One region of the Paenibacillus sp. PDC88 genome, then DNA from elsewhere that is predicted to be linked to it. Evidence: predicted binding sites of a transcription regulator. Region 1 holds the regulator's gene; each other region holds the start of a gene.
The links. The regulator LexA, encoded in region 1, represses DNA repair genes until DNA is damaged. The targets are predictions, from matches to a motif close to CGAACATATGTTCG.
Positions count from the first base shown of each region.

Region 2: the regulator LexA is predicted to act here: its motif matches at 1,825-1,838, upstream of recA (recombinase RecA).
Region 3: the regulator LexA is predicted to act here: its motif matches at 5,274-5,287, upstream of recN (DNA repair protein RecN).
Region 4: the regulator LexA is predicted to act here: its motif matches at 5,190-5,203, upstream of BLW49_RS15750 (YhjD family protein).

Region 1 covers NZ_FNNT01000002.1:365,946-373,895, reverse strand. The annotation lists gene BLW49_RS08335 (HAD family hydrolase) at 1-662, opposite strand, end outside; gene BLW49_RS08330 (hypothetical protein) at 706-1,221, opposite strand; gene BLW49_RS08325 (DUF896 domain-containing protein) at 1,270-1,473, opposite strand; gene BLW49_RS08320 (LysM peptidoglycan-binding domain-containing protein) at 1,635-2,003, opposite strand; gene lexA (transcriptional repressor LexA) at 2,183-2,815, shown strand; gene glnA (type I glutamate--ammonia ligase) at 3,082-4,410, opposite strand; gene BLW49_RS08305 (MerR family transcriptional regulator) at 4,629-5,045, opposite strand; gene BLW49_RS08300 (methionine gamma-lyase family protein) at 5,131-6,384, opposite strand; gene hflX (GTPase HflX) at 6,461-7,753, opposite strand; gene BLW49_RS08290 (AAA family ATPase) at 7,830-7,950, opposite strand, start outside.
Region 2 covers NZ_FNNT01000001.1:446,428-454,377, reverse strand. The annotation lists gene pgsA (CDP-diacylglycerol--glycerol-3-phosphate 3-phosphatidyltransferase) at 1-246, shown strand, start outside; gene BLW49_RS01935 (competence/damage-inducible protein A) at 384-1,649, shown strand; gene recA (recombinase RecA) at 1,909-2,970, shown strand; gene BLW49_RS01925 (regulatory protein RecX) at 3,081-3,818, shown strand; gene rny (ribonuclease Y) at 4,136-5,683, shown strand; gene BLW49_RS01915 (TIGR00282 family metallophosphoesterase) at 5,802-6,599, shown strand; gene BLW49_RS01910 (stage V sporulation protein S) at 6,871-7,131, shown strand; gene BLW49_RS01905 (dipeptidase) at 7,302-7,950, shown strand, end outside.
Region 3 covers NZ_FNNT01000002.1:48,842-56,791, reverse strand. The annotation lists gene BLW49_RS06600 (hypothetical protein) at 1-461, opposite strand, end outside; gene spo0A (sporulation transcription factor Spo0A) at 985-1,794, opposite strand; gene spoIVB (SpoIVB peptidase) at 1,986-3,326, opposite strand; gene recN (DNA repair protein RecN) at 3,446-5,167, opposite strand; gene ahrC (transcriptional regulator AhrC/ArgR) at 5,309-5,758, opposite strand; gene BLW49_RS06570 (hypothetical protein) at 5,787-6,272, opposite strand; gene BLW49_RS06565 (TlyA family RNA methyltransferase) at 6,391-7,215, opposite strand; gene dxs (1-deoxy-D-xylulose-5-phosphate synthase) at 7,351-7,950, opposite strand, start outside.
Region 4 covers NZ_FNNT01000004.1:511,308-519,257, forward strand. The annotation lists gene BLW49_RS15730 (right-handed parallel beta-helix repeat-containing protein) at 1-43, opposite strand, end outside; gene BLW49_RS15735 (GNAT family N-acetyltransferase) at 389-1,354, opposite strand; gene BLW49_RS15740 (ATP-dependent DNA helicase) at 1,570-3,546, shown strand; gene cysK (cysteine synthase A) at 3,691-4,653, opposite strand; gene BLW49_RS15750 (YhjD family protein) at 4,738-5,124, opposite strand; gene BLW49_RS15755 (VOC family protein) at 5,295-5,696, shown strand; gene BLW49_RS15760 (hypothetical protein) at 5,763-5,993, opposite strand; gene BLW49_RS15765 (nucleotide-binding protein) at 5,990-7,027, opposite strand; gene BLW49_RS15770 (YitT family protein) at 7,577-7,950, shown strand, end outside.

The sequences.
Region 1 (7,950 bases):
TTAATATCTGTAGTGAGCTTATCGCCAACCATCAGCGCTTCCTCCGGAGATACATCCAGCAATTCCAAAGCATGCTTGAAAATAGAAGGATCCGGCTTTCCTTTGCCAAATGTACCTGAGATCACGATATGATCAAAGTAAGGAACCAGATCAGGAACCCCATCCAGCTTCTCTTGCTGAAGAGCAGGGCAACCATTGGTTAACAAGAGAAGCTTCACTTTACCTTGCAGTTCAGCCAGCGTCTCTAACGTCTCATCATACATGTAAGGACGGTTTCGGCGTTCTTTACCGAAATGCTCGGCTAGCTCCGCTCCGAGTTCCGGCTGATTAATACCCAGAGCAAGAAGACCCTTGGTCCAAGCATCTCTACGGTAAGTAGGAGCAATTTCTTCAAGCTGCTTGAATTCAGCTCTGTCACTTCCATTAAAATTAGCCCACAATCCTTCAAAAGGGTTAATGCCAATCATTTTTGTAAAAGCAAACGTTTCATACGATTCATACAGCTTCCTTGCTTCATTGCGGACAGAAGTCTCCAGTTCATGAGGATCAACGCCTGTTTGCTTCGATGCAACTAGACATGTTTCATAAAAAGCTTCCTCTACACTCCGCTCATCCCATAAGAGTGTATCATCCAAATCGAATAGCACTGCTTTGATAGACATGCTTCTCTCTCCCCCGAAAGTATGGTATCGTATGTTAGGCTTCTTACTTCACTCTCTTATCTTCGACAGGTATTTGATGATTCTGTGCGTATTGCACAAGTCGTGCTCCCATCGCTTCTACATCGTATAGATTAAGCAGTTTGCTGAACACCCAAGGACCGCCTTTACCGTTGCGCTCAACAATGACAGAACCTTTTTCCAACACAATTTTCTTAATATCCTCTGCACCCATGGAACGTTCTCTGCTTAGCTTAATCGTCTTAATCCGCTTCTTACCGACTTTGAGATACGGCCGGCGCATAAAGTACATCAGAGCAAGTCCAAGATAAAGCGCAAATACGACCCAATCAAATGCCCCTACTCCACCTGTAGTCAAGCCGCTAAGGGTCAGGAACATAAATGAAAGGACAACGAGTACAAATGGGAACAAAAAGGCTCTTCCTTTAAATACATCCTCTTGTTCAACACCAGATCCGATGGATGGCTGGCCTCTTTTTTTACGATCTTTATTAATTTTCTGCTGGTTTTTCTTCACTGATCTTTCAAATGAACTCGCCATGAGTATCCTCCTTCAATCTATAACAAAAGCATGTACCTATTTATTGAATCATTTTCCTTTTGAATAAGTGTCGCCGCTTACATCGTCCACAATTTCAATGGATTCCAGCTGCTGACGGAAGTTGCTGCGGATGTTGTTCAAATAGATCTCTCTAAGCTCAGCCCGTTCAGTCAATTCTGCATCATTAAGCCCGGATTCCTTCTGCTTGCGGGCAAGCTCATTAATCCGCGCAACTAGACTTTCAATATCCAACTTTCTTCCCCTCCAAAATGCATAGTCTCTTTAACTTTGACATGATTAGAAAAGGTTGTCAAGGTAAATACCTGTATAGTCAGCATTTGATACAGAATAAAAAAAGACGCAGATCAAGCCGCGTCCTTAGCATGTAATAAATCATAAACGAATTATGCATATCAATCAAAATATGGGAGCTTTAACAGCTGTCCTGTTTGTATATGAGAGCTGGATAAACCATTAATATGCTGAATTTGATTAACATAATCTCTTATATCCATACCTTCCGGCTTATGCTCTGTACCGATCGCCCATAAAGTATCGCCAGGCTCCACAACAATCTTCTCGTATGCTACCTCTTGACCCGCGTCTGCAAATACCGTCATGAAACCCGTTAAGCTCAGAAGAAGGATTGAAGCTATCAATATCAAACGGATTATTCTGTGCTTGTTCTTCTTCATTATAATATGTATTGTCTCACCCAAATTATTATTAGTCGATTCATCTGTTCTAGAATGTATGCTGTGATAAGTGCTGTATTTAAGCATTATTCCAACCTCCAAACGTTTGTTCTCATTCCTTACAGAACTCACTATAACACGAACATGTGTTTTGGGCAATAGTTTTTGAGAACAATTGTTCTGTATTTTTTTAGAACTAATGTTTGTACGAACGGAGGTTCTATGCTATAATTTTCCCAAACGTTATTATGTGGAGTTGATACGGTATGTCGAAGGTATCCAGCAGGCAGTTAGCAATTCTGGAGTTTATACGCAATGAAGTCCGATTGAAAGGATATCCGCCGTCCGTAAGAGAGATTGGTGAAGCTGTTGGTCTGGCCTCCAGTTCAACCGTTCACGGACACCTGGATCGTCTGGAGAAGAAGGGGTTAATTCGTAGAGACCCTACTAAACCACGGGCTATTGAATTGCTTGGTCAAGATGATAGTGATGATAATGTTCTTCAATTTACGCAGACAGTTGCTCGTGTTCCTGTCGTTGGTAAAGTCACTGCTGGTATTCCGATCACAGCTACAGAGAATATTGAAGATTATTTCCCACTGCCGATGCAATATGTTGGCGAGGAGAAGGTATTCATGCTATCTGTTGTCGGGGACAGTATGATTGAGGCGGGGATTTCGAACGGTGACTATGTTATCGTCCGCCAGCAGCAAACAGCGAATAACGGAGATATCGTCGTCGCGATGACGGAAGATGATGAAGCAACCGTTAAGACGTTCTATAAAGAGAAGGACCATATTCGCTTGCAGCCAGAGAATCCTACATACGAACCTCTCCGGCTTACGAAAGTAACCATTTTGGGTAAGGTTATTGGCTTGTTCCGTGACTTCCTTCATTAATTTGCCATTCTTTTATTTCTAGTATAGTATGTACAAAGCCGAGATCTTCTTGAGAAGATCTCGGCTTATTTTGTAGTAAGATGTAAGTAGTTTCTGAAATACTAATATCCAGCATGCTCTCTACTCGCCTACTCGGGTGATTAAGCACTGCATTCAGTCGTTACGAGCAAGAATTTGAAGCCTACTAGTCATAATATTGTTTAAATTGTTTTCTCACCAAAAAAAGAAAAACCCTTGAGCGCTTAGAGCGCCAAGGGTTTCCGGTTTTAGTAAAGCGTCAAATATTGATCGCGTTCCCATTGATGTACTTGTGTTCTATACATGTCCCACTCGATTTCTTTCAGTTCATAGAAGTGAGCCAAGGCATGGTCTCCAAGCGCCTCAGTGATAACTTCGCTGCGGATCAGCTCATGCAATGCTTCCTTCAGATCGGCTGGGAGTGAAGGAATACCTTCTTCAATACGCTCTTCTTCAGACATGATGTAAATGTTGCGGTCGATTGGAGCAGGTAGACTCAGCTCACGGTTAATTCCATCCAATCCGGCTTTGAGCATAACAGCCAGTGCCAGATAAGGGTTCGCAGCAGGGTCTGGATTACGTACTTCAACACGAGTACTCAGCCCGCGGGAAGCCGGAATACGGATCATCGGACTACGGTTACTTGCAGACCATGCTACATAGCAAGGTGCTTCATAACCAGGAACCAAACGTTTGTAAGAGTTCACTGTCGGATTCGTAATTGCCGCCATAGCACGTGCATGCTTGAGAATACCAGCCATATAGTGGCGAGCTGTCTTGCTGAGTCCCAAAGTATCGGATTCATCATAGAATGTATTCACATTGTCTTTGAATAGAGATTGGTGACAGTGCATACCCGAACCATTCATACCGAACAGCGGCTTAGGCATAAATGTCGCATGCAGACCATGCTGACGAGCAATCGTTTTGACAACCAGCTTAAAGGTTTGGATTTGGTCAGCAGCCTTAATGGCATCGGCGTATTTAAAGTCAATCTCATGCTGCCCAGGAGCAACCTCATGGTGTGAAGCTTCAATTTCAAAGCCCATTTCCTCAAGTGTCAGCACGATTTCACGACGGCAGTTCTCTCCAAGATCGGTAGGAGCAAGGTCAAAATAACCACCTTGGTCATTCAGCTCTTCCGTTGGATTACCATTAGCATCCGTACGGAACAGGAAGAATTCAGGTTCTGGACCTACATTCATCGAAGTGTAGCCCATTTGCTCTGCTTCTGTCAGCACACGCTTCAGAATACCGCGTGGGTCCCCCGCAAACGGAGTTCCGTCCGGCATATACACATCACAAATAAGACGCGCAACACGATTCTCTGTTACCCACGGGAAAATAACCCATGTGTCCAGATCCGGGTACAAGTACATATCTGATTCTTCAATACGAACGTAGCCTTCAATGGAGGAGCCGTCGAACATCATCTTGTTGTCGAGTGCTTTCTCCAGCTGGCTTACGGGAATTTCAACGTTCTTAATTGTTCCGAGCAAATCGGTAAACTGCAAACGAATAAAACGTACATTTTCTTCTTTCGCTATGCGGAGAATGTCATCTTTTGTATAACTCACTATATCCTCTCCCTCTTCTTCTTAAAAGTATCAGCTACAACAAGTATTGCTATTGCAGATTGATGATATACCGCAGATAACGCCACTACAGAGCTGCAAGAAATGATGGGTCCCATTCATTGTCACAGGCAAAGGATAAGATGTCAAGAAAGCGATTACGATCGCTTAAGCCTTCTTATCCTGTTATCCTTATACCCGTTCCCCTTCGTTAACTAACATCACTTCTTATTAAAAAATCTTGACAGCTCGCCTTGAATCAGGGATACCTGCCCTGGGCGTTTACCGCCAGACACCAGCTGCTGCTTGAGTAAACGGTGGAGCTGTGAATCAGACAGCTCTCTGCGCTTCACTTCGGTGTCCGCTGTGATGATCGTTGCTTCCTCTGACTCTTTCGTGACAGGATTCATCACTTGTTTGATTCCAGCTATGTTTACACCCTTCTCAATGAGGGCTTTAATCTCAAGCAATCGTTCAACATCATTAAAAGAAAACATTCTTTGATTGCCCGAGGTACGTGCAGGTACGATCAAATTATGCTGTTCATAGTAGCGGATCTGGCGTGCAGACAAATCAGTAAGCTTCATCACAATACCAATTGGAAATAAGGCCATGTTTCTGCGTATTTCGTCACCCATCTCGTTCATCTACCTTCCAAGTATTCTAAGATATCATCATTGTACATTTTTATGATACCAAGTGTCAATGATGTGTTAGGTAAACTTACAGTAAATTACGATTTTTCATCGTTTGTAACGCCATGAGCACACCGTATTTCACATGAGAATAAGTAAGTCCGCCTTGCATGTAGCCAATATAAGGCTCGCGAATCGGCGCATCAGCCGAGAGCTCGAGACTGCCTCCTTGAATAAAGGTTCCCGCAGCCATAATTACCGGATGTTCATATCCCGGCATATCCCATGGCTCCGGCACGACATGACTGTCCACTGCAGCGGCACGCTGAATACCTTGTACGAACGCAATGAGATGCTCTGGTCCACTAAAGGAAACCGCCTGAATCAAATCGGTTCGCACTTCATTCCATGCCGGCTTCGTTTCAAAGCCGACCGCTTCGAACATGGCTGAGGCAAAGATACTCCCCTTGATGGCTTGTCCAACGGTAGATGGAGCTAGATACAATCCCTGATATATCCCTCTGGTGGTACCCAGCATTGCACCCACTTCTCCCCCAATGCCAGGTGCAGTTAAGCGGTATGCAGCCAGCTGAACGTACTCTGCTTTTCCGCAAATGTACCCCCCTGTCTCGGCAATACCTCCACCTGGATTTTTGATCAGAGAACCCGCTATTAAGTCAGCCCCTACCTCCGTCGGCTCCTGCTCCTCTGTAAATTCTCCGTAACAATTATCGACGAATACAATGACATCCGGCTTGATCGCTTTTACTTTCTCAATCATTTCTTTGATCTGCTGAACTGTAAAGGAGGAGCGCCAGTCATATCCTCGTGAACGTTGAATGCCGATGACCTTGGTATTTGAATGAATCGACTGTTCTACTGCTGCGAAGTCCACCAGCCCTTCAGGAGTCAAATCTGTTTCGCGATATGTAATCCCAAAATCATACAGAGATCCTGTGCCATCGCCTGGCTTGCCGATCACCTTATGAAGCGTGTCGTAAGGCTTGCCCGTAATGTACAGGAGCTCATCTCCAGGTCTTAGCACACCAAAAAGAGCGGTGGCAATCGTATGCGTCCCGGATGCAAAATGCGGACGCACCAAAGCCGCCTCCGCTCCAAACACGTCGGCGTATACTTCGTCTAATACTTCTCGGCCGCGATCGTTATATGCGTAGCCCGTAGAGCCTGCAAAATGGAAGTCACTTACTTGATGCTTCTGAAATGCATCTATTACCTTCCATTGGTTGCTGTCGATGATTAGGTCTACTTCTCGCAGCCGTGATTCTATCTTGTGCTCAATCGTTTGCTGTAGCTTAACAATATCTGCTGAAAAAACACCCATTCCTCTTTATTCTCTCCTCACAAAACTAACACCAACATTACTTTAGTGCGTTACATTATTAGTATACAAAATCACATCAATTTGACGAATCAATAAAATCCTTTAACAAATATCCATGCTTCTCATATTCGCCTTTTTGGACCTGAACCTCATAGATAACATCATTCTCATCATATGTCGTTTCGATTACATCGCCGACTCGATAGACGACAGAAGTGATATCTCCACGCTCCGCAGGAATTCTAAACTTCACCGTATCTCCAGTCAGTTCATCCTGTATTAATTCACGAATGCTCAGCAGGTCCTGCTCATCAAATGCACTGATTTTTCTATAGCCTTTGCCAGACGGAAGCATTTGCAGCTGCTCGGGAGAACAAGCATCCTTCTTATTAAACAGCACAATTTGTGGTTTATCGGAAGCACCCAGCTCCTGCAGCAGCTGTTCAACGACATTCATTTGTTCCTCTCTCATCGTAGAAGAAGCATCAACAACATGCAGGATCAGGTCTGCCTCATTAACTTCTTCGAGCGTTGCCCTAAATGCAGCAACCAGCTCATGCGGAAGGTTCTGTATAAACCCTACTGTATCCGTTAACACAATTTCTTTACCGCTTGGCAGCTCCATCGTTCGGGAGGTAGGATCAAGGGTTGCGAACAACTGGTTCTCAATATATACATCAGCAGAAGTCAGCTGTTTAAGAAGTGTAGACTTACCTGCATTCGTATAGCCAACCAATGCCACTTGAATTACACCGCTCTTCTTACGGCGTTCCCGGTGCAGCTTGCGGTGACGAGTCACCTCTTCTAATTGCCGCTTCAAGTCGGTAATCCGTCCGCGAATATGTCTGCGGTCCGTCTCCAGCTTGCTCTCACCCGGTCCTCTTGTGCCAATCCCCCCGCCAAGGCGTGACAGGTTCTTACCGTGTCCAGACAGTCTTGGCAGAAGGTAAGAATGCTGTGCCAGCTCTACCTGAATAATGCCCTCTCTCGTATGAGCACGCTGTGCAAAAATATCCAGGATGAGCTGGGTTCGATCTATAATTTTGAGATCAAGGCTTTCTTCAAGATTACGAACCTGTGCTCCAGACAGCTCTTGGTCAAAAATGGCGGTCGTTGCACCAAGCTCTTCTGCTGCTGCACGAAGCTCTTCCACCTTACCTTTACCGATAAACCACTTGGAGTCCGGAGTCTCCCGATTCTGAGATATAACGCTTAGCACTTCAACGCCTGCTGTTTCAGCAAGCTTAACAAGCTCTTCCAGCGAATACTCAGGGTTAATGCCTGACCGCTTAACTTCATCGGTAACTAAGCTGACTAATACAGCCTTATCTTTTATCTCCGTGGATGTTTCATGTGTGGAGTTATTCATTTCTTAAGCTCCTTCAAATATAGGTAACGTCTACAATTTCAGTCCCTATGGAATGTAAGTGAATGTCTATTATCGCTCATTTCTTGTCTAGCTTCAAATCCTCAACCCGTAGCGTCATCAGCTCCAGCTTGCCTGGGTTTCCTGAGGAGTACTGATTCAGCAGCCGGACCGCTTGATGCCTGATTGACTTCTCAATC
Region 2 (7,950 bases), on a different contig from region 1:
GTTACAGGTCTTCGGCAGATTGCACTGCTTGACGGCTCTGTCGTTGCTGCGAGTGCCTGGGGAAAGATCAAAACGATTGTTCAGATCGTGGCAATTTCGCTGCTGCTGCTGAACAATTTCCCGTTTGCCTTTATCGGAATACCGATGGATACCATATTAATATGGCTGGCAACCTTGATTACGATATACTCAGGCATTGATTATTTCGTGAAGAACAAGCATCTTCTGACCCAAACCAAAGCGTAAAATAGGGGCTCTCTGACAAAAGCAATAGGTGATCCTATTGCTTTTTTTGAAAGTTTTATTCAAAGTTATAATTATGTATCCGAGAAACAGCTTCTAATATAGAAGCTATTCAACACAGTGGAAATGGGGGCATCGTCATGAAAGCAGAAATTATTGCAGTAGGCACGGAGCTGTTGCTTGGACAAATTGTAAATACGAATGCACAGTTTTTATCAAAAGAGCTTGCCGCGATCGGTATTGATGTTTATTTTCAAACCGTCGTAGGTGATAATGCGCTGCGGATGAAGCAGTCGATCGAGACGGCACAAAGTCGAGCCGATATCATTATTTTCTCGGGTGGGATTGGTCCGACTCAGGATGATATTACAAAGGATGTTGTAGCTGAGCTGCTGGGCAGAGAGCTTCATATCGAACAGCGGTCTCTGGATAAGATTGAGCAAATGTTTACGAGCCGCGGAACGCTGATGACCGAGAACAACAAGCGTCAAGCGACATTAATAGAAGGGGCAACCCCGCTTACGAATGAGACAGGGCTTGCTCTCGGAAATGCGATTTTTCAAGATGATCATTATTATATTATTTTGCCCGGACCTCCCAAAGAGTTGAAACCCATGTTTACAAATCATGCTGTGCCATGGCTTCAGCAGCATGCGCTTACTGGCGAGATGCCGATCTACTCTAAAATGCTGAAGTTTGCGGGGATCGGTGAATCTATGCTGGAGGATAAGCTGAAGGATCTTATTTCGGCACAGACCGATCCGACGATTGCTCCGTATGCTGGAGAAGGTGAAGTGACGGTTCGTATCTCTACCAAAGCCGGAAGCGAAAGTGAAGCGATGGTCAAGTTGAATGAGCTTGAAGTGCAGATTCAACAGCGGTTGCCGGAGCATTTGTATGCAAGCCATGATATTCCTATTGAGCATGTCATTGTAGAGATGATGGCTGACCGTGAACTGACGTTGGGGGCTGCAGAGAGCTGTACAGGAGGTCTGCTCATGGAGCTTCTGACATCCATACCGGGGAGCGGGACCATGCTTCGTGGCGGGATCGTGTGCTATACAAATGAAATGAAGGAGAAGCTGTTGAACGTTCCCCATGCATACTTAGAAGGGGAGGATGCTCCTGGCGCGGTTAGTCCTGAAGTGGCCAAAGTGCTTGCAGAACAAGTTCGGATGATAACGGATGCTGATTATGGCTTGGCGGTTACGGGAGTAGCTGGTCCTGGTTATTCAGAGCGCAAGAAAGTCGGCCTTGTATATATCGGCATAGCGGAGCGCGGGGGAGAAACAGAGATTCACGAGCTTAACTTGAGCGGCAACCGGGAAACGATTCGAATTCGTTCTGCCAAAACGCTGCTATACCGTTTGTGGCGCAAGCTTGTTGAGAACGAGAAGCTGGACTGACGCTATTGTGGCCTGGGTCATACCCGTTTGACGACCAGCGTGGGAAGCAGTATACTGTATGTATCGGAAGAACCGAAGCGAACTCGTTTTGCGCTGGTTCTTCCTTTTTTATTTTATTGTTTCCAAATATGAAAGTGAGAGTGAGACAGGTGGGCGCCCGCTCCTCCAAAAAAAACGAATGTATGTTCTCAAAAAATGCTTGGCAAACGACCATAAAGAGAGTATCATATACTTATAAACAAAGAAGGATGTGAGTTTATTGTCAGATCGTCGTGCTGCGCTGGATATGGCGCTCCGTCAAATAGAGAAGCAATTTGGTAAAGGTTCAATTATGAAACTGGGTGAATCAACTCACATGCAAGTCGAAATTGTACCCAGTGGATCAATTGCTTTGGATATTGCACTAGGAACCGGCGGTTTCCCTAGAGGCCGGATTATTGAAATATATGGACCTGAATCTTCTGGTAAAACAACCGTTGCGCTTCATGCTATTGCTGAAGTACAGAAGCAAGGTGGACAAGCTGCATTTATCGATGCAGAGCATGCACTTGATCCGCAATACGCTAGAAAGTTAGGCGTTAACATTGATGAATTGCTGTTGTCCCAGCCGGACACAGGTGAGCAAGGTCTAGAGATTGCAGAGGCGCTCGTACGCAGTGGCGCGGTTGATATCGTTATTATCGACTCTGTAGCTGCACTCGTGCCGAAGGCAGAGATTGAAGGCGATATGGGAGATTCCCACGTGGGTCTGCAAGCACGTCTGATGTCTCAAGCTCTTCGTAAGCTGTCTGGTGCGATCAGCAAATCGAAGACGATTGCGATCTTCATTAACCAGCTTCGCGAGAAAGTCGGCATCATGTTTGGTAACCCAGAGACCACTCCTGGTGGTCGTGCTCTTAAATTCTACTCCACTGTACGTCTTGACGTACGCCGTGTAGAGAGCATCAAGATGGGGAACGATGTTGTCGGGAACCGGACTCGGATTAAGGTCGTGAAGAATAAGGTTGCTCCTCCATTTAAGCAAGCAGAAGTTGATATTATGTATGGTGAAGGAATTTCCAGAGAAGGAAGTCTGCTCGATATCGCCACAGAATACAACATCGTGGATAAGAGTGGTGCGTGGTATTCCTATAACGGTGATCGTTTAGGCCAAGGCCGTGAGAATTCGAAGCAGTTCTTGAAGGAGAATCCTGAGCTTACACAAACTATTGAGCTGAAAGTGCGTGAAGCAAGCAACTTGACAACGACTGTTCCAGCTCAGTCTGATGCTGAGAAAGCGAAGGAAGCTGAAGAAGAACAGGAATTGTTCGAAATAGAATAATAGTATTCTTTTGATTTTCTGTAAACCGCAGCTCACTTTGATCTGCGGTTTTTTGTCTAGTTATACGAATGCACCACAAATTTAGTTATGAGGGAAGTGAGAGACACAGGATGAACGACAATTACGAGCAGGATATGATCCAGGACATAGAGCAGGGTGTCTCCCATTTTCCTAATGAATCACTAGAGATCACCCGAGTGGAGAAGCTGCGAGGGCGTGAAGCGAGGTATATGATATCATTTGGTTCATATGAGCTGTCTGTATTGGAAGACGTAATGATCAAGTACCGAATGATCAAGGGAAATTCATTTCACAAAACGGAGCTTGAAGAAATTGTTATCGCTGATGAGAAACAGCGAGCTTATGTACAAAGTCTAAAATTCCTGGAACGGAAGCCGCGGACAAGGCATGAGATGGCACAGAAGCTGAAGCAAAAGGAATATGTGGATTCAATAATTGAAGATGTATTATCAAGGCTGGAGCAAGAGAGGCTGATTGATGATTCATTCTATGCAAAAGAATGGGCTAGACAGCGTATTTCCAACCACCGAAAGGGGAAACTGTGGGTAGGGCAGGAGCTCCGGCAAAAAGGGATAGCCAAAGAACATATTCAGGTTGCTCTTGGCGAAGTCAGTCTAGAGGAAGAATGGGACAGCGCGATGACTGCTGGACGCAAGAAGTGGGATCAGGTTAAAGGAGATCTGCTTGAGAAGAAACGTAAAACCTACCCCTTCTTAATGCGCCGTGGATATTCTGGAGAGGTCACAAGGAAGGTCATCGGACAGCTTCAATCACAGTATGCGGATGAGTATGCAGGGGAAGTGGATGAAGAGGATATGATCGACTAAATAGGCCCATACCATAAAAAGCGCATTCTCTTGACAATTTCTTAACACGAATACTAAAATGTACATGAGTACCATATGCGAATAAGTATTTTTTCCTTCCAAAAAAATCCTTTGTTCGACCTTCGTATGGTGCACTCATTTATTGATGTAAGACCATCGCTTTTGTCGATGGTAATATGTACATGCTTTGCGTGTACAACAAGAAGACGGTGATTGCGACCGTTTCCATTTTTGTAAAATGTGTAAGATTTGAACACAACAATTGCAAATATCCCAAGGATAAATCCCTTGGAGGAATCAACGAGGAGGTGAACATAATGGGTGTAGACATCTTGATTCTCGTTGTTGCCGCTTTAGCTACTGGGGTTATTGGGTTCCTTGCCGGATATTTTATTCGCAAATCTTTAGCTGAGGCTAAAATTTCTAGCGCTGAAGAAGCTGCTGTCCAAATCGTAGAGAATGCGAGAAAGGATGCAGAGGCGCTGAAGAAAGAAACGGTACTAGAAGCAAAGGACGAAGTCCATCGTGTACGTACCGAAGCTGAAAAAGACATTCGTGAGCGTCGAAATGAAGTTCAACGACAAGAAAGACGATTGTTGCAAAAGGAAGAGTCGCTGGATAAAAAATTGGAGTCCTTGGAACGCAAAGAAGAACAAGTGGCCAACAAAGAGAAACGTATTGATGAAACACAGCAGCAAATTGAAATGATCTACAAGAGTCAGGTCACTGAGCTTGAGCGAATTTCTAATCTGACGATGGAGGATGCGAGAAGCATCATCTTGTCTAACGTAGAGCAAGAGGTTCGACTGGAAACAGCTCAGATGATTAAAGAGATTGAACAGCAGGCGAAGGAAGAAGCTGACAAGAAATCTCGTGAAATTATTACCTTGGCGATTCAGCGTTGTGCAGCAGACCATGTTGCGGAAACAACCGTATCTGTTGTAACACTGCCTAATGAAGAAATGAAGGGCCGTATTATCGGTCGTGAAGGCCGTAACATTCGTGCTCTTGAAACCCTTACTGGGATTGACCTCATTATCGATGATACACCGGAAGCGGTTATATTGTCTGGATTTGATCCGATTCGCCGTGAGATTGCCCGTACCGCCTTGGAGAAATTGGTGGCTGATGGACGTATTCATCCAGCTCGAATTGAAGAGATGGTTGAGAAGTCTCGCAAAGAGGTGGATGAACGCATTCGTGAGTATGGAGAACAAGCTACTTTCGAAGTGGGAGTACACGGTCTTCATCCGGATTTGATCAAGATTTTGGGCCGTTTGAAATTCCGTACAAGCTATGGACAGAACGTACTGAAGCATTCGATGGAAGTCGCATATTTAACAGGGCTTATGGCTGGAGAGCTTGGCGAAGACATCGTGCTTGCCAAACGTGCCGGGCTCCTTCATGATATCGGTAAAGCACTGGATCACGAGGTGGAAGGCTCACACGTGGAAATTGGTGTGGAGCTGGCGAAGAAATACAAAGAACATCCGGTTGTAATCAACAGTATTGCCTCTCACCATGGAGATGCGGAAGCAACTTCAGTGATTGCGATGCTGGTGGGTGCAGCGGACGCTCTGTCAGCAGCAAGACCAGGTGCACGTCGTGAAACGCTCGAAACCTACATCAAGCGTCTGGAGAAGCTCGAAGCGATCTCAGAATCGTTTGAAGGTGTTGAGAAATCATATGCCATTCAAGCAGGACGCGAGATTCGTGTTATGGTTCAGCCGGACAAGATTGATGATGCAGAGTCATTCCGCTTAGCTCGAGATATTTCCAAAATGATCGAGAATGAGCTGGATTACCCTGGACACATCAAGGTTACGGTCCTTAGAGAGACGCGTGCAGTGGAATATGCTAAATAAGGATTATGCATAATCCTTGAATAAGAATGAACGTAAGAAAGTGGCCGGATAACGGCCACTTTTCTCATTCATAGATGATTCTTGATTTATTAATTGGGTTAATAAGGAGGCAACGCACATTAAAGTTTTATTCATAGGTGACATTGTAGGCAGCGTTGGTCGTACAGCAGTGAAAGAAAATTTACCTTATCTCAAATCGAAATACAATCCTCACATCATTATTGCCAACGGTGAGAATGCAGCGTCTGGCCGCGGTATCACTCAAGCGATCGCCAGACAATTTTTCGATTGGGGAATTCACGGCATTACCATGGGGAATCACACATGGGATAATCGGGATATTTTCGAGTTCATTGAGGATGAGCCGCGTTTGATTCGGCCGGCCAATTTTCCGGATAACACGACTCCAGGCAACGGTCATGCCGTAATCAAGGCTAACGGTAAAGAGCTAGCAATTGTTAATCTTCAAGGCCGTACCTTTTTGCCGCCGCTGGATTGTCCCTTCCGCAAAGCAGATGAGTTGGTGGATGAGCTCAAGAAGAAGCATAAGTGCATTCTAGTCGACTTCCATGCAGAAGCCACTTCGGAGAAGATTGCGATGGGCTGGTATCTTGACGGAAGAGCCTCCATGGTTGTAGGGACGCACACACACGTCCAAAGCAATGATGAGCGTATCCTGCCAGAAGGAACGGCTGTGATTACAGACGTTGGCATGGTAGGACCAAGAGACGGCATACTCGGCATGAAGCGGGATGCTGTACTGCAGAAATTCCTTACGGGCTTGCCGGTTCGGTTCAATGTCGATGAAGGGAAGTGGCACTTCCACGCGGTAGTCGTTGAGATCGAGGAGTCCACCGGCAGAGCAATGAAGATCGAGAAGATCAGACTTATGGAAGACGAGTGGCGCATGGAATAAAAGCTCCTCATAACAAGGCGGGGCTTTCATCTTCACCGTTCAGTGCATCATGGGATGGAATGCAAAAAAGAAGGAATTTTTTTGTATCTCGCGAATAACATTTATTAGAGTCTGTTCAACAAAAAGATCGCACCGATGTATTGAAACGGACTTCCGTGCTAACAAAAAGGAACGTGGATCAAGCTGTTCAAGTTGCTGCATTTGTCACATGTTTGTTGGACCATGCATTTGAAAACATTCCATCATCCTATTCCCAGGGGAGGTACTTATCATGGAAGTATTAAAAGTTTCAGCCAAGTCCAATCCGAATTCAGTCGCAGGTGCATTAGCCGGTGTTCTCAGAGAAAGAGGAAATGCTGAGTTACAGGCGATTGGAGCGGGAGCTCTTAATCAAGCGATAAAAGCAGTTGCCATTGCCCGGGGATTCGTGGCACCGAGCGGAGTTGATCTGATCTGTATTCCTGCCTTCACGGACATCGTCATTGATGGGGAGGATCGAACAGCCATCAAACTGATTGTTGAGCCGAGATAGCATGCTGATTCCTTACTCGTCTTGAAGCCTGTTTGCCATTGATGCAAACAGGCTTTTTTGCGTTATTTGCGGCACGATGGATAGCTCTAGAAGAAATATATAGGTTGGCCACACTTAGAAACTGCATATATAAATAGGAAGTGTTTAATCCCGATCAAGGAGAGACGGTCATGGCGAATCGAATACCTGTGGTTGACATGCATTGTGATGTGCTCAGCAAAATCCAAATGAATTCGGAGCTTCAGTTCTTAAACGGTCCGGGCCTCGACGTAACTCACCATCGACTCGAAGAAGGTAATGTCATTCTGCAAACCTTTGCTATATATCTATCGGAGAAGCTGGGGACTCTTCGATTTGAGCATATTATGAAACAGATAGAGATATACAACCAGCTCGGCTTAAAATTGGTGCAGTCCAAAGAAGATGCAGCTTATCTTCGGAAGAGCTTCGACAACTTGAGGGGTGGACAATGGGGGCTTCTATCACTTGAAGGCGTTGACGGACTGGAAGGCAATCTCTTTTATTTGGAGCTGTGCTACCTTCTTGGTGTCCGGTTTGTCGGCATCACTTGGAATCATGCCAATTGGGCAGCAGACGGCATCCTCGAAGCAAGAAATGGAGGTTTCACGAACAAAGGAAGAACCCTAATTCACAGATGTAATGAGATTGGCATGCTAATGGATGTTTCCCATTTGTCCGAGGCGGGATTTTGGGAGCTGGCAGATGCTTCATCTCAGCCTTTTATTGCTTCACATTCCAATGCCCGAAGTATTTGCCCGCATCCGAGAAATTTGACTAACGATCAGATTCGGGCCATCG
Region 3 (7,950 bases), 320 kb from region 1:
ACGAAATATTTATTGGTCATGTAATATGCATCTCCTCGTGACGTTTCCACCATGCCCTTCTTCATATCGAGGAATACAATTTCCTTACATTTAGTGCAGTACCACTTCGTTCGCTTATAAGGAGATTCCGTTACATAAGCGGTTCCGCATTTGCAATCAATTTTCATCAGAATTTCGTTCGCGCGATATGCGGTAGATAAACGATCCATATTGTCCTGTTGTACCGGCATGATCACATTCTGATAATCTGAAAATTGATTATGAACTTTAAAATCCGATACGAGTGTTGGATTCAATCCAAAGAACTCTTTACCAATCTCAGCAATGAATTTCGTATCGCTTTTATAGCATTGGAGCCAATCCTGAATTTGCTTGCTAGACAAAGGAACGGTCCCCTTAATTCCGCTGCTTAGTGTGTATGTCATGATGTATAACGTATCGTCTTGTCTACTTGAGTACATTAGAATCCTCCTTATTCTCTGCTAATGTACTACAATTGTAAAACGAAAGCAAAGCAAAATGTAATGTAATAACCACCAATAATACCATAACGCTCCTTATGTGGTTAATTGTCATAGCGGAAGCATTTTTTGAGTGTTTGAATTCCCCTTACACTCTTTACACATACCGGTAACATTTCCACTTGGGTCTGAGTAAAATCGAAGCTCACCTTTTTTATTACATTTGGAGCACTTTTGTAATGTACGCTGTTTCCGAACATTCTTCAAGTAAATGACATTGCTCCTTAACTTGGCTCGCTGCCTCTTCTTCCATCTCAGGACAGTAATGATTATAATAACGACCGCAACGCTAATCATCATATACATCATCAGCGTACCCTCGCTCCCCTGTGTCTTTTCCCTAGAAAAAGCGCCTACCTCCAATTTCGGCAAGCGCATGTATATTTATTCATTTACGTCTATCTCAGGACAAGGAAAACCATAACAGATCATATGCACTACTTATTTATCTATCTTTATCCTTTCAAGACACTTTATGTTCGATTCTCAGCTTATCCGCCACCATCGCAATGAATTCGCTGTTCGTTGGCTTGGATTTGCTGATGTTGATGGTGTAACCAAATAAATGACTTATGGAATCAATATTCCCTCTTGTCCAAGCGACTTCAATCGCATGACGTATAGCTCGCTCGACTCGGGATGGTGTTGTTTTGAATTTCTCAGCGATCGCAGGATACAATGTTTTGGTAATTGCGCCCAAGATCTCGATGTTGTTGTAAACCATCGTAATCGCTTCACGCAAATACTGATAGCCTTTGATGTGAGCAGGCACACCAATCTCATGAATAATCGATGTAATGCTTGCATCCAGATTTTTTGTTTTTCCGATTGGAACGACATTTGACTTGTTGGAGGAGGAGATTACTTGTGAGCTGCTGCTTGTAATGGTTTGAGTACCAATGAGCTGACGAACACGATTTGCCAACACTTCCATATCAAATGGTTTCAAAATGTAATACGAAGCTCCTAATTGAACAGCTCTTTGCGTTATGTTCTCCTGACCAAATGCAGTTAACATAATCACTTTAGGCTGCGGTGACAAATCCATCTCGCGCAAACGCTCCAGAACACCAAGGCCATCCAAATGCGGCATAATAATATCAAGTATCAAAACGTCAGGAACGGTTCTTCCGTCACTAAGCAGCTGAAGAACTTCCTCGCCATTATAAGCGATTCCCGTTACCTCCATATCCTCTTGCTCCGATATATATTCAGCCAGCAGATTCGTGAACTCTCTGTTATCGTCAGCCAATAATACTTCGATTTTTTGCAAGTGTATTTCCTCCCTTAGACAATTATTGATTTGTCATTCCCTTACCTCTTTAGATTTTCGACATAGGGGAGGAAAATCCTTCTGTCGAAAATTATTTTTCTTTATTTTTTATATGCGTTGATTTATAATATTGTATTTTATTTCAATTTATGATGAAGTTCTTATTATTTCGACAAAAAAATCTTAAGGCTCTAACTAGCCTTAAGATTCGTTGTTTGTTTTTTCTGAGGAATGACCACACCAGCATCCTGCAGCATCCATTCAATAAAACACCCATATCCTGACGTTGGGTCGTTCACGAACACGTGAGTAACCGCGCCAATCAATTTCCCATTCTGCACAATCGGGCTTCCACTCATGCCTTGAACAATTCCACCTGTTTTGTTAATGAGACGTTTATCTGTAATTCGAATAACCATCCCTTTGGTTGCAGGCTGCGACTGATCTGATACATGAACGATATCGACTGTAAAGCGTTCAACCTTCTGCCCGTCGACAACAGTAAGAATTTCTGCTGGACCTTCTTTCACTTCATGAGCAAAGGCAACAGGAATCGGTTTACCATATAGGCTGTGCTCTGGATTATCTGACATTTTGCCAAAAATACCGAAATGAGTATTGCGCTCAATGTTACCGAGAATCTTGCTCTCTTTATAGAAATGAGCTCTCTTCTCTCCAGGATCTCCAGATTCACTCTTGGATATCGAGGTAACATTGGATTGGACAATCTCTCCACTACCCACAACAATCGGAGTTTGTGTGTTCATGTCCGTAATTACGTGACCTAATGCTCCATATACACCTTGATCGGGAGCATAGAAGGTTAAAGTCCCTACACCAGCTGCTGAATCTCTAATGTAGAGTCCAAGCCGCCATGCCTGATCTTCTTCGTCAAATGCTGGTGTAAGCTTGGTCTTCATCACTTTTCCTTGACGAGTTAGCGTAATCTCAATAGGCTTCTTAGACTTCCCAGCTTCAAGAACTGCATCTGCCACTCCATTGACCCCAGTTAACGATTTTCCATTCATATGGGTAATCAAATCACCGAGCTTAATACCCGCGGTTTCGCCAGGAGATATCGGTGTCTTATTAGCGGAATGAACCAAATGATGACCCACCACTAATATCCCTGCTGATTTTACTTTGACACCAATAGTTTGGCCGCCTGGCACAACCTTGAGATCAGGAACGACCGTGACATCCGTTGTTTTGAACGGAATTTTGCCAAATAGCTTCCAAGTAAGCTTGGTCGCACCTTCACGCTGCGGATACAGATGAACAGAGTGGGACTTGGATTCATCCTTAAGACCGCCGCCATTCTTACTGAGATTGACTTGCAGAACTTCAGGATGTTCAGACACACTTGCATCGACTGGAGCTGCTACTTTAAGATCCGTTTCGCGTCCGGCAAACAGATGAAGCTCATCCGGCAAAGATGCGTAACTAAATACGGGCAATAGGGTCTGTCCAATAAGACAGATAGAGAAGACAACAATAAGACCGATTAGTTTCTTTCCAAGGCTAGGCTTCAAGTGGCTGTCACGCTCCCTTTGCTTCGTTCGCTTGACGAAAGGTGGTCGCCAATTGCGTAACTATAACATAACCTTGGCCAGGTCCTTTTATTACTGTCAATCATTGTTCCGAACAGCAGTTATGCCCCTTTTTTGGCTTCAGCAAGTTTCAGCATTTCTTGAGCATGATGCAATGTCTTTTCTGTAATTTCAACACCGCCCAGCATACGGGCAAGCTCTGTCACTCTGCCCTGTTCTGATAAGGACTCGACCTGCGTCATTGTCCGTTCATCGTGGACATTCTTCTCAATGAGATATTGATGATCTGCCATACATGCAACTTGAGGTAAATGTGTTATTGAGAACACTTGGCATGTTGAGGACAAAATAAACAATTTCTCAGCAATCGACTGAGCTGCCCTGCCGCTGACACCTGTATCAACTTCATCAAATATGAGAACCGGTATTTGATCGTGGCGTGCAAATATGCTTTTTAGAGCCAGCATAATACGCGACATTTCACCTCCGGATGCAATTTTGCCTAATGGTCTTAGGGGCTCTCCAGGATTAGCTGAAATGAGAAACTCTACATTGTCTATTCCATGCTTGGTTATTCGAATGCGCTTCCCTTTCCATTCCACACCCTTGGGATCTTCCATAATGGAAATCTGGGCACGCATTGTAGTTCGCTCCATTTGCAGATCCTTGAGCTCACGCTCCACCTGATTGGACAGCTCTTCAGCACAAATTTTGCGTGCCTCACTCATCTCTTCTGCAGTTTCCAATAATCCCTCTAATAATTGATTACGCTCTGCAAGCAGTTTCTCTAAGCGTTCATCTTTATTTTCCAAATGATCGGTTTCCCGTTCAATCTGAACATAATACTGAAGTATGGATTCTACACTTTCACCATATTTACGCTTCAATCCGGTAATCATATTAAGGCGCTCTTCGACCTCCGATAACCGAACAGGATTAAATTCGATCCCATCCCGGTAGCTCCGCAGCTGAAATGCCGCATCCTCCAGTTGATAAAATGCAGATTGAAGCTGTTCCAGTATGGGATGAATACCTTTGTGATCATATTCATTAATATCTTCGAGCTTCGAGATCGCGTAGCTCACGGCTTCGAGTCCCTGTGAACCATGAAGCAGCTCATACGCACCTGATACCGAATCCATCATCTTTTCGCTATGAGATAGTTTGACCCTTTCTTCGGCGAGGGATTCATCTTCACCGGGAACAAGGCTCGCAGCTGCAATTTCTTCCAGCTGAAATCGATACATATCAAGCATTTGATATGCTTTTTGACTGGATTCCTGAAGCTGTCTAAGCTCCTTCTCTACTTTGACAAAAGCTCTGTATTGCTCACTATACTTTATCTTGATGGGTCGAATGATCGTTTCTCCGTATGTATCGAGCAGACCTAAATGCTTCTCTGCTCTAAGTAAACTCTGGTGCTCATGCTGTCCATGGATATTAATTAATTGTTCTCCGATTTCGCGAAGCATTGTCAGATTCACGAGCTGACCATTGATCCGGGATACGCTCTTACCGGAAACTGTAAGCTCACGGCGAATAACCAGATGTTCATCCGGCTCCGCCTGTATTCCGAGCTCGGTAAGCGTGTTCCATACGGGGTGATGAGCAGAAAGCTCAAATAAGGCCTCCATCTCGGCCTTGTCACAGCCATAGCGGATTAAATCTGCGGAGCCTCGTCCTCCTGCAATCAGTCCCAAAGCATCTATAATAATTGATTTACCTGCGCCCGTCTCCCCGGTCAACACGTGAAATCCTGAATGAAAATGTACATCAACTGCTTCAATAACGGCTAAATTTCGGATTGATAATGTGGAAAGCATGTTCCAACACCTCCAATGATAACTGTGGCAGCCCTTCTACAGGGAAGGGAACACCTGTTGCTATTTTCATCTTCGATGTATACTTTACACTATTTCTCACCAAAAAGAAACATACGTTCGTCTGTTTTTTTGAAATTTTGATTAAGAAATGTAACTCATGATTTGATTGATAACCGTTTTGCTGTTCTCTTCATTTCTGCATATTACCAGGATGGTATCATCACCGCTGATCGTACCCATAATTTCCGGCCACTCAATGCTGTCAAGAAGTGCGGCCACCGAATTGGCCGTGCCTGGCAAAAACTTCATGACCACCAGATTTGTTGTATAATCGACGCTGAGAAAATTATCAACCAGGGCCCGTTTCAATTTTTGTCCTGGGTTATATCTCTGGTCCGTAGGGAGTGAATATTTATACCTTCCATCGTCGGTCGGAATTTTTATGAGCAGCAATTCCTTAATATCACGAGATACAGTTGCCTGAGTTACCTGATAACCTGCCTGCCGTAATGCCTCGACAAGGTCATCCTGAGTCTCAATGTCATTTTGACTAATTATTTCTCTGATTTTGATGTGTCGTTGTCCCTTCATACTTGCCTCCATCCAATTATGCTATAAATTAATATTCGTCTTCATGCTCCCAAATATAATCATCTTCATCTATAAGCGTGATTAGCTTCAAGTTATTATCGTCCGTATCTACATACAGTAAACCGTTACAGTTCGGGTACAGCAGCAAATAGGGCAGCAGGCGGTCTCTAAGTCCAGAGCCTGTCCATTCCTGCGGCATCCGGCTTCTCGAGGTCTTCACAATGAACACCTCATCTTCTTTCTCTGCCACGTAATCAATGAACAGCCGACTGTACAGAGTCTGTTTATCTACCTGGAAGGTCAGCGGGACTTTAAGTCTTCCCCCAATGACCTCATAACCTTCTCTTTCCAAAATTTCGAGTGCGGGATGCTCTTGAATTTCTTCATTGAGTACAAGCTCTGGCAGCTGTTCAGGAACCGGCTCCTGTAGCCATCTGCGAATGCCATACAACACCCAGAATACAATAATGATCCCGAGAAAAGCGATAACAAATTTATCATATTGGCCTTCCATCCATCTCACCTCTCACAAGGAGATATTCGTTAACCAGAAAAAATATCCTCTTGTGAATTTAGGAAATGCGCTGGTTTTATGAATCCAGCAAAAGAAACCCATCTAAAAAAGATGAGTTTCAATGAAAGGTATGGCTCGCTTCGTTAACCACGGCCTCAATCAGATGATCAATATCAGGTCCCGCAGATTCCACATCTTCTCCACCAAGACGCCAATGGGCCAAAAACTCAATATTTCCTTCTCCACCTGTAATCGGCGAGAATGTCAAATCAGACAATGCCAGGCCAAGCTCACTTCCGTATTCGAGAATAGAACGCAGAACCTCTGCATGGACCTTGGGATCTTTGACAACCCCTGTCTTCGGAACTTTTTCTCTTCCCGCCTCAAACTGCGGCTTGATCAAGGCTACAATATCAGCCGGCTGCTTAAGCAGCTGAATAAGAGGTGGAAGTATAATCTTTAAAGAGATGAAGGATACATCAATGCTCGCGGTATCCGGTACAGGACCTGTCAAATGCTCAGGTGTCACATACCTAAAATTGGTTCTTTCCATAACCGTGACCTGTGGATGGTTGCGAAGCGACCAATCCAATTGATTGTAACCTACATCGATCGCATACACATGTGATGCACCATGCTGCAGTGCACAATCTGTAAACCCGCCTGTTGAAGAACCAATATCAAGCATCGTTCGCCCTTTCATCTCAATATGGAATTGACGAATTGCTTTTTCCAGCTTAAGTCCTCCGCGCCCCACATAAGGATGTACTGCGCCTTTCACTCGAATGACAGCCTCACGGGGAATTTTCATTCCTGGTTTCTCAATGCGTTCTTCATTGGCATAGACCAGACCTGCCATAATTGCTGCCTTGGCCTTCTCGCGGCTTTCGTAATATCCCTGCTCTACCAGCAGGACATCCATTCTTTCTTTGGGAACTGACATAATTTCTCCTGTCGTGTAGATTAAACCACATAGCTATAGAGCCCAATATGAGCATAACTGCCCTTATTGGACTCTATAATTCTCGGGCTTGGTTTATATCATTTCATCTTCTAAATTTTTACGGAAACACATTCATCATGAAGGTGTGCTGGTCTTTGGAAGATCATAGGCGAACTCAAGCTTCAGCTTCCGCATCTCTTCAATAACCGCCTGTACCGTAAGCCCCACTTCCTCACGCTGCTCCTTGACACTTCCGTGCTCGATGAACTCATCCGGGATTCCCATGATGTGAATCTTGGTGTCGTACAGCCCTGCTTCTGAATAGAATTCAAGAATACTGCTTCCGAGGCTCCCCGCTGCAGATGCTTCTTCCAGCACGATCATTTTCGTGTCGTTCGCATGTAAGGATACCAGCATCTCTTGATCCAGTGGTTTAAAGAATCTGGCATTAATGACACTTACCTGCATTCCCTCACGTTTCAGCAGCTCTGCCGCTTCTTCCGCAATTGGAATCATAGGTCCAGCTGCAATGATCGCGTAATTCTCCCCTTGCCGCAGAGTCTCCCACGAACCAATCGGAATGGACTTCAGCTCTGGATCAAGCGGTACACCCAATCCATTCAGTCTTGGATATCGATAAGCAATTGGACCCTCATTATAATCCAGCGCTGTCTTCATCATATGTCTCAGCTCATTCTCATCCTTCGGCATCATCACCACGATATTTGGAATATG
Region 4 (7,950 bases), on a different contig from region 1:
CTGTGAGAGCCTGTGTATTTTGAGGTCCAGCCTCAGCAATCATTACAGCAGAAGTACTCTCAGCAGATAAACTCGTTAGGGGAAGTAAGGGAAGGGCAAGAGACAGGCTGATTCCGGATACAAGCGTTCGGAAGGCGACAGACTTCCGTTTTGTTTTGTAGTCAAGCAGATTCAATTTCGTCACTACGATTCCTCCTATAATTTGATTTAGATTGGCACCCGTGGTTTGGTAACGGTTGCAATCTGAATCATACGTGATATAGAGGGGTACAGGAATAATCATCTTCACTGCTCATGAGGAATGGAGGTTATATCGGAGACGAGCGGCTCCGTCGTTACAGAGCTCACATCATCATAATCATTGCATCAGATGTTATGTCTTGTGCTGCTAACACACGTCAAACTCAACAGGCCAGATAATGGAGCCGCGCGGGACGGTACCCTCCTCAAAGGCAGTGAAATGATGATGCAGCTTGGAGTGAAGGGGGCCTTCTAATATTTTGACCATATATTCGGCGTAAGTGCTGATGTTAACATCAAAGGTTGTAGCAAACCTTTCGAGTAAATAGGAGGTTGCTGGTAACGGCAAAGATAAGTGAGAAGCCGTAAGCGGGTTTAACTTTTGTTTGAAGTAATTTGCAATGAGGAGCAGGGAATGACTGTCCTGTGCCACAATGAAGCTGATTTTTTCCGGGTCTGTGCTGGAGTATCTAATATATCCGCTAAGTTTCTCATCAATTAATAAGGCAGTGCTGATCGTACCTGCACCGGGGCTGATCCAATCCTGAATAGATGAACCTGGAATTAGTGCCAGCGGAGAGGAGGCATGCAGATGCTCCCACATCAGTAAGAAAGACGGAATATCTCCCAGCTCAATACGGCGTTCCCTTACTACGGCAATACGATCGGTATAGATGCTCTCCAAAGGAATGTGGACCTGTTCGTCCATCCATGCCTTTCCTTGATATCCGAAGCGAACGTAGTAATGGGGATGACCCAGTACAACGGATAAGGCAAAGTCTTTATGTAAGGCACGATGATGGCCCGCTTCGATTAATGCAGATCCGATACCTTGTTTTTGATAATTAGGATGAACTGCTAGTGGAGACAGAATTAGACCTTGGTAGGTGCTGCCCTGGATACGTATAGGCTGGGGAGTGAATAAAATGTGGCCGATAATCTGCCCATCCAGCTCGCAAACGAGAGACAGCTCCGGATCAAAAGTGCTCCGTGCTCGCAGTATATTGACAAGAACGGCCTCACCCATTCCGTAGCTGTAAGAGAAGGTGAGAGCATGCAGTTCTGTAATGGCATAATAGTCGGATGGATACTCTTGGCGGATGTTCCAATTCATTCGTTCATAGCGCCCCATTTCTATATACTATGCGTACCTGGTTACTTTTTGAGCATAGCTTAAGCAAGCTGCTTCATTTTAATGCATCGAATCAGCAATAAAAAAATTGCTATCATCTTGGATTTATGAGATAATTGATGTTTGCCTGAATTGGTATTTAGATATCATGGCGTGGATTTACCTTATAAGAAAAATGTTAATGTGGGGGAGTAACCGTGGAGCGATATCCTTTCTCCTATAATCCGACCGAGCCTTTCGTGAAGCAAGTGGGCGATTGGGTGGCGGATGTATTTTATGATATGTTGCCCGAGCATGGTTTTGAAGTGCGGGATGAACAGATTTATATGGCGTATCAGCTGGAAAGAGCCTATGCCGACAAGAAGACGATATTTGCAGAAGCAGGTGTCGGTACGGGGAAGACGCTCGTGTATTTGCTGTATGCGGTGAACTATGCCCGTTATACCCGTAAACCAGCTGTAATTGCTTGTGCGGACGAATCGTTAATTGAGCAGCTCGTCAAGCCGGAAGGCGATATTGCCAAGCTTGCACGCTACTTGGGATTGAACATTGACGCAAGACTGGGGAAATCCCCGGATCAATATATTTGTCTTAAAAAGATGGACGGCGCCCGCCTTAAGGATGAGGATGCCGGTGTAATTGAAGAGGTATATGACAGTCTGCCGGACTTCGTCCATTCGCCTGGAACGCTGCAGACCTTCTCCCCTTACGGGGACAGGAAGGAATATCCCCATCTAAACGACGAGCAGTGGGACAAGATCAGCTGGGATTCTTTCCAGGATTGTTTTGTGTGCGACAAAAGGCATCGCTGCGGGATGACCCTCTCGAGAGATCATTACCGTAAGTCGACTGATCTCATCATTTGTTCTCACGATTATTATATGGAGCATGTTTGGACATATGAAGGGAGAAAGAGGGAAGGTCAGCTTCCACTGCTTCCCGAGCACAGCTCTGTCGTGTTTGACGAAGGCCATCTGCTGGAATCTGCTGCACAGCATGCGCTCAGCTATAAGCTGAAGCACACCGCTTTTGAAGAGATGATTACAAGGCTTCTGGATGGAGAAATACGTGAAACGCTCGCTGAGCGGGTAGAGGATGCCATTGACCAAAGTAAAGTGGTATTCAGCTTGGTTCAAGAGCTCAGTACTACCATTCCGGGATCAGATCGGAAAAGAGTGGGCGTTAATGAGGCTTTGCTCATACAGTTAAATCGCTGGAATGATACGCTTGAGGCGATTGACGAGGAGCTGGTGTTCGAAAGCGGCCTGCACACTCTCAATGAATATAAGCTTCGAATAGTGGAGGAGCACCTCGAGATGATTCAAACGGCTCTCCAGCTGTTCAGACAGCCAGGCAGTTATATTTGCTGGGCGGAAGAGAGCGAGGACGGCGACGTCACGCTGGCTGTTATGCCGCAAAAGGTCAAAGAAGTGCTGGAGCAGCGAGTATTCGGGCTGAATATGCCGATCGTATTCTCCTCTGCAACACTATCCGTAGGACAGTCTTTTGATTATGTCGCTGATAGTCTTGGTATTACCGATTATTTATCGTTCTCCGTGAATTCACCATATAATTATGCCGATCAGATGAGACTGATTGTACCTGAAGAGCTCTGCGAGGCGGGAGAGCTTCGAAGTGAGGTTCTCTTTGCCAAAAAGCTGGCGAGTGCCGCCAAGCTGCTCGCACACTCCGAAGGACGAGCCCTTCTTCTGTTCACTACAATGGAAGAGCTGCGCAGATTCAAGCAGGCTGCAGCCCAGCACCCTTATTTCGCTTCCTATAAGATGCTGTTCGAAGGGGACAGAGAGATCAGCAGCCTGATTGCAGACTTCCAGAACAATGAGGAAACGGTACTCTGTGCAACGAGCTTGTGGGAAGGACTGGACGTACCGGGACCCTCCTTATCCAACGTCATGATCTGGTCACTTCCGTATCCCCCGGAAGATCCGGTATTTATGGCCAAGCGGGAGGCAGCAGAGTCCAGCTATGAGGAAGTGGACATGCCTTATATGCTTCTTAGACTGCGGCAGGGGCTCGGGCGATTGATTCGTTCGTCGTCGGATCAGGGAATTGCCGCTGTGCTTGATCCTGAGCTTGTCGCCGATTCGAAGGTCAGAGAACGGGTGGAGGCTGTGCTTCCTCAAGGAGCAGTACTCAGGGTGGAGAAGATATAGCTGTTGAACCACATACCATGATGAGTTCAATATGGAATCGATACTGAAATAAATAAAGGTCAGTGATCTGATCCTTGTAAGTCTCTTGCAGACTTCACGAAGGGGCAGTTTACTGACCTTTTTTGTACAGGATGTATAGGCTTCCTACTTATCAAAAAAACCTGTGCTGAGGTAGCGTTCGCCTGTATCCGGTGCGATACAGAGCACTTTGTGATCAGCTCCCAGCTGCTTGGCGATCTGCAGCCCGGCCCACACCGATGCGCCGGAAGACGGTCCGAGCAGAAGTCCTTCCTCAGCGGCCAGTCGCCGCATGATATCTAGAGCATCCTCGTCCGTTACTTGAATAATCTCATCCCACACATGGGTGTTGACGATGGAAGGAATAAACCCGGGGCTCGTCCCGACCAGTTTATGAGGGCCAGGCTCACCGCCGGACAATACGGGGGATCCTGCAGGTTCAACTGCATAGATCCGAATGTCTGGAATCTGACGGCGGAGCTCTTCGCCGGTTCCTGTAATGGTTCCGCCGGTTCCCGAAGTCGCTACAAAAGCATCTAATTTCCCGTCCATCTGGGTCATGATTTCGAGTGCTGTTGTCGTTCGGTGAGCATCCGGATTGGCTTGATTCTCAAATTGCTGCGGGATGAAGCTCCCCGGTAGGGCTTCTTTAAGCTCCAGCGCTTTTTGAATCGCTCCAGGCATACGCTCGGCAGCAGGAGTAAGTACAACCTCTGCGCCGTACGCCTTGAGTATGTTAATTCGTTCTTTGCTCATGTTATCAGGCATGACTAGAATTGCTTTGTACCCTTTGGCTGCGGCGTTCATAGCCAGACCGATGCCTGTGTTTCCGCTGGTAGGCTCTATAATGGTTGCGCCAGGCTGAAGAAGGCCGCGGAGTTCCGCCTGTCTGATCAGATTGGCTGCGGCACGATCCTTCACACTGCCGCTGGGATTGAAGTATTCGAGCTTGACGTATACATCAGCATGACCGGCTTTCGGTAGACGATTCAGCCTGACGACCGGAGTGTTCCCGATCAATTCGGTTACATTGTTTACAACGAGGCGATTGCCTGATTTCGGCACGGCAGAATGATTTTGATCATGCATGTGAAAGTCCCCTTTAGTTAATATCCTATTATTTCAGTAGGAATATATATCTTCTAATATCATACGAACAGAAAGACTGCTCCGTCAAGACAGCTCCGTCAGGTCAATGCCCAGCCGTTCGCTCATTTCCTTCATGACTTCGGTCTTGCAGAAGGTCCACAGTAAATATAGGCGCCGGTGATATCCCCGGCACAGGTAGCGCATTTCAAATCCTTCCCTCAGCTTGTTCTCCTCGTAAATGCGGATCCCGCCTCTACGCATCTGTATCCGGATATCCGTCAAATTTCGGGTTACATCCATCTGGATGCGGGTTAAATGATGGACATACAGCTGAGGCATATGCAAAGAAACATGCTGTATGGTATGAATGTCCTGTTCAAGCACATCCAGCATGAGAATGTGCATCATATATTTTTTGACCAGCAAATGATCTGCTTCACTGGGGACCGGGGCGGTGGATGATGTAGACATCCCGTTCACTTCCTTACTGATATGTAGTTGAATCCGTTTCATACTATGCTTTGAATTATATTTACAGAACATACGTTCCTGTAATATTATATTCAATATAAGATCTGTTTATGCGGTCTGACAAGTGGAAATTGCATACATACGGATGGGGAGAGGGGTTTGATGAAGCGATGATTCATCATCTAGAGATCTATGTCTCTGATTTGGAGAGAAGCACTGCATTCTGGGGATGGCTTCTAACGGAGCTGGGATATGAGCAGTATCAGAAATGGGAGAAGGGAATAAGCTGGAGATTTGGAGCGGCTTATCTTGTATTTGTGCAGGCTGAGGACCGATTCCTTGATGTCCCGTATCACAGATGCAGAGTGGGGCTTAATCATCTTGCTTTTCACGCCGAATCAAGAGCGCAGGTCGATTCGCTTACCCGTCAGATGAGGGATAGAGGAGTCCCGATCTTGTACGAGCATCTTCACCCTTATGCGGGAGGAGAGCGGCATTACGCTGTATATTTTGAAGATCCTGACCGAATTAAGGTAGAGCTTACAGCACCACCGGAGAATACATGCAGCTAATGCACAATGGATAAGAGAAAGGCAGCATCGATCAATGATGATCGATGCTGCCTGGATTAATAGGATTTATGCCATATATTGCGGTTTATCGTAGAGTGCGTCCTTCTCTAATATGACCTTGTACGGGCGTTCCTTGCCTTTCAAGGAAGGGCCAAGCGTGACAATGGGCACCTCGGGCTTCTTGAAACTGTTGCCGCTGTCACCTTCCGGTACAGATCCGGTTGTTTCGCGGGCGGCACTCAGACGTACCTTGGGGGCTCCTCTTTTTTTGGTGAGCCTCTGTCTGATTGGTTTCATCCCAACTCTCCTCCTAACAGGTCGTGAATAGCACTAAATAGTTGGCGATTATCGCGGTCAATTTGCTGGAATAGATCATCACCTGCCTCAAGGTGTCCAACAAGATGCACGGTAAATACATAACCACTTGCTACAGGATAGCACAGCATATACTCTTTCTCAAGATAATCATCGTACAGATTCACCTTAATTTTGTTCTCCTTGTACGCATCAACGACAAGAATTCGACTGGGATCATCCGGCGTTTTGCCATCATTGATATTCATAGGGTAACGCCTCCCGATCTCACCGACATTTCCGGCTACCTGCTCAATATATCCGGATAGAGATACCCGGTGCACCGTGGTACCGCGTACGAGAAAGTGAGGCCGAGATACAAAAGCCGTTCGCAGTGTATCACTCATACGATGCAGCATTTGATCATCAATTTTGCGGGAACGCAGCAGTTCACGAAAGAAACGAAGCAGCTTCAGCAGCTGAATGCGTTTATTCTCTTCCTCCTGCTTTACTTTATTCACTTTCTCTGTTAAATACATATCCGACCAAGGGCCTAATCTTTCCATCATGTCTGCAATTTTGTGACAGGCTACCGATACAGCGGGTGCCCAGTTGCTATCTGAACGAATCTCATAAGTCAGGGAACCTAGACCAAGAAGATCACTGGGCATTCGCATGCCTTCGATATCTTTACTGCTATCCAGCTCGTTAACATGCTCAGGTAATATAAAGAATATGCGTCCTCTTCCCAATCGGCTCATAAAAAGACCCATTTCAAACAGGGTATTGTCCCGTACCGTGGCGTACATTTTTCCTCGAATACTGGTGATGTCATCCGGGTGGAAAATAAAAATGGCGAAATCACTGCTTCGAACCTGCTCCTCCAAATCCTCCATCGTATAGCTGCTAGGGTTAAATACGCCGGCATACCATGGAGTGACTTCAGCAGCATACCTTAAATTCTCATGTACAGCTGCGGCAATAGGCTTCGCTTCAAGGGAACATCCGATGAACGCTCTAGGCTTTATCGTCTTCATAGTCCGCTCCGCCTCGCTTACGGGATATGGTTTTTTAAGATCTTTTTCTATATTATACCATTTACCCGAATTTGACGAACCGAAAAGCATCACATTCTGAAGAAAGAGACGTAAGAACTAGAGTTATGCGACTAAAGACGATACTATGATTATTAATAGTCTATTCGCCGTTACATGAAGTGGACATGATGCATGTAATAAAGTGAGTATAAATTACCAAGCAGGCACCGTTTCTGGTATGTTATAATGAGTTTAATCATATATTAAAGAACTGACTCTATGCACGAATATATGATTACTAACAGAAAGGATCTGGATACCATGAGTCCCCGAAGGATGAAGCCCCAAAGGACAATTTGGAAACGAAACGATTCCTCGTATACGTAGCTTCCCTTACGCGATTAGTAAAAGTCACTAGTTAAATGACCAACTATGCGTAGGGAGAGGTAAGCCAAATGAATATTCGAAGGATGAACTCCTCTCAGCTTTCCTTACGCATTAGTTTCGGTCTGTTTCTGACCAAACTACAAACAATGCGAGGGAATCTGTATGAGGACAAAGCAAAAACTTCTGTTTTGGAATAAGACGGCTGTAACAACTCAAGAACAACCTGTTTCATTCGAAAACAGAAAAAAGACGGCAGTAACTGAGGCCGTAAGATCGATTTTTAACTTGAATGAGCTGAAAAGTATCGGAATGATGCTTTTTGGGACGATGCTGATGGCGTTTGCTTTTTATCACATCAACTATGTGAACCATTTGTCGGAAGGCGGATTTGTAGGATTAGCCCTGCTTGGCAGTTATGTCGCCGGTTGGTCTCCTGCACTTACCAGCTTGCTGCTGGATATTCCAGTCATTCTGATTGCGTGGTATTTCATGGGCCGAAAGTATATGCTCAAAGCCATGCTGGGAGCTTTATCTTT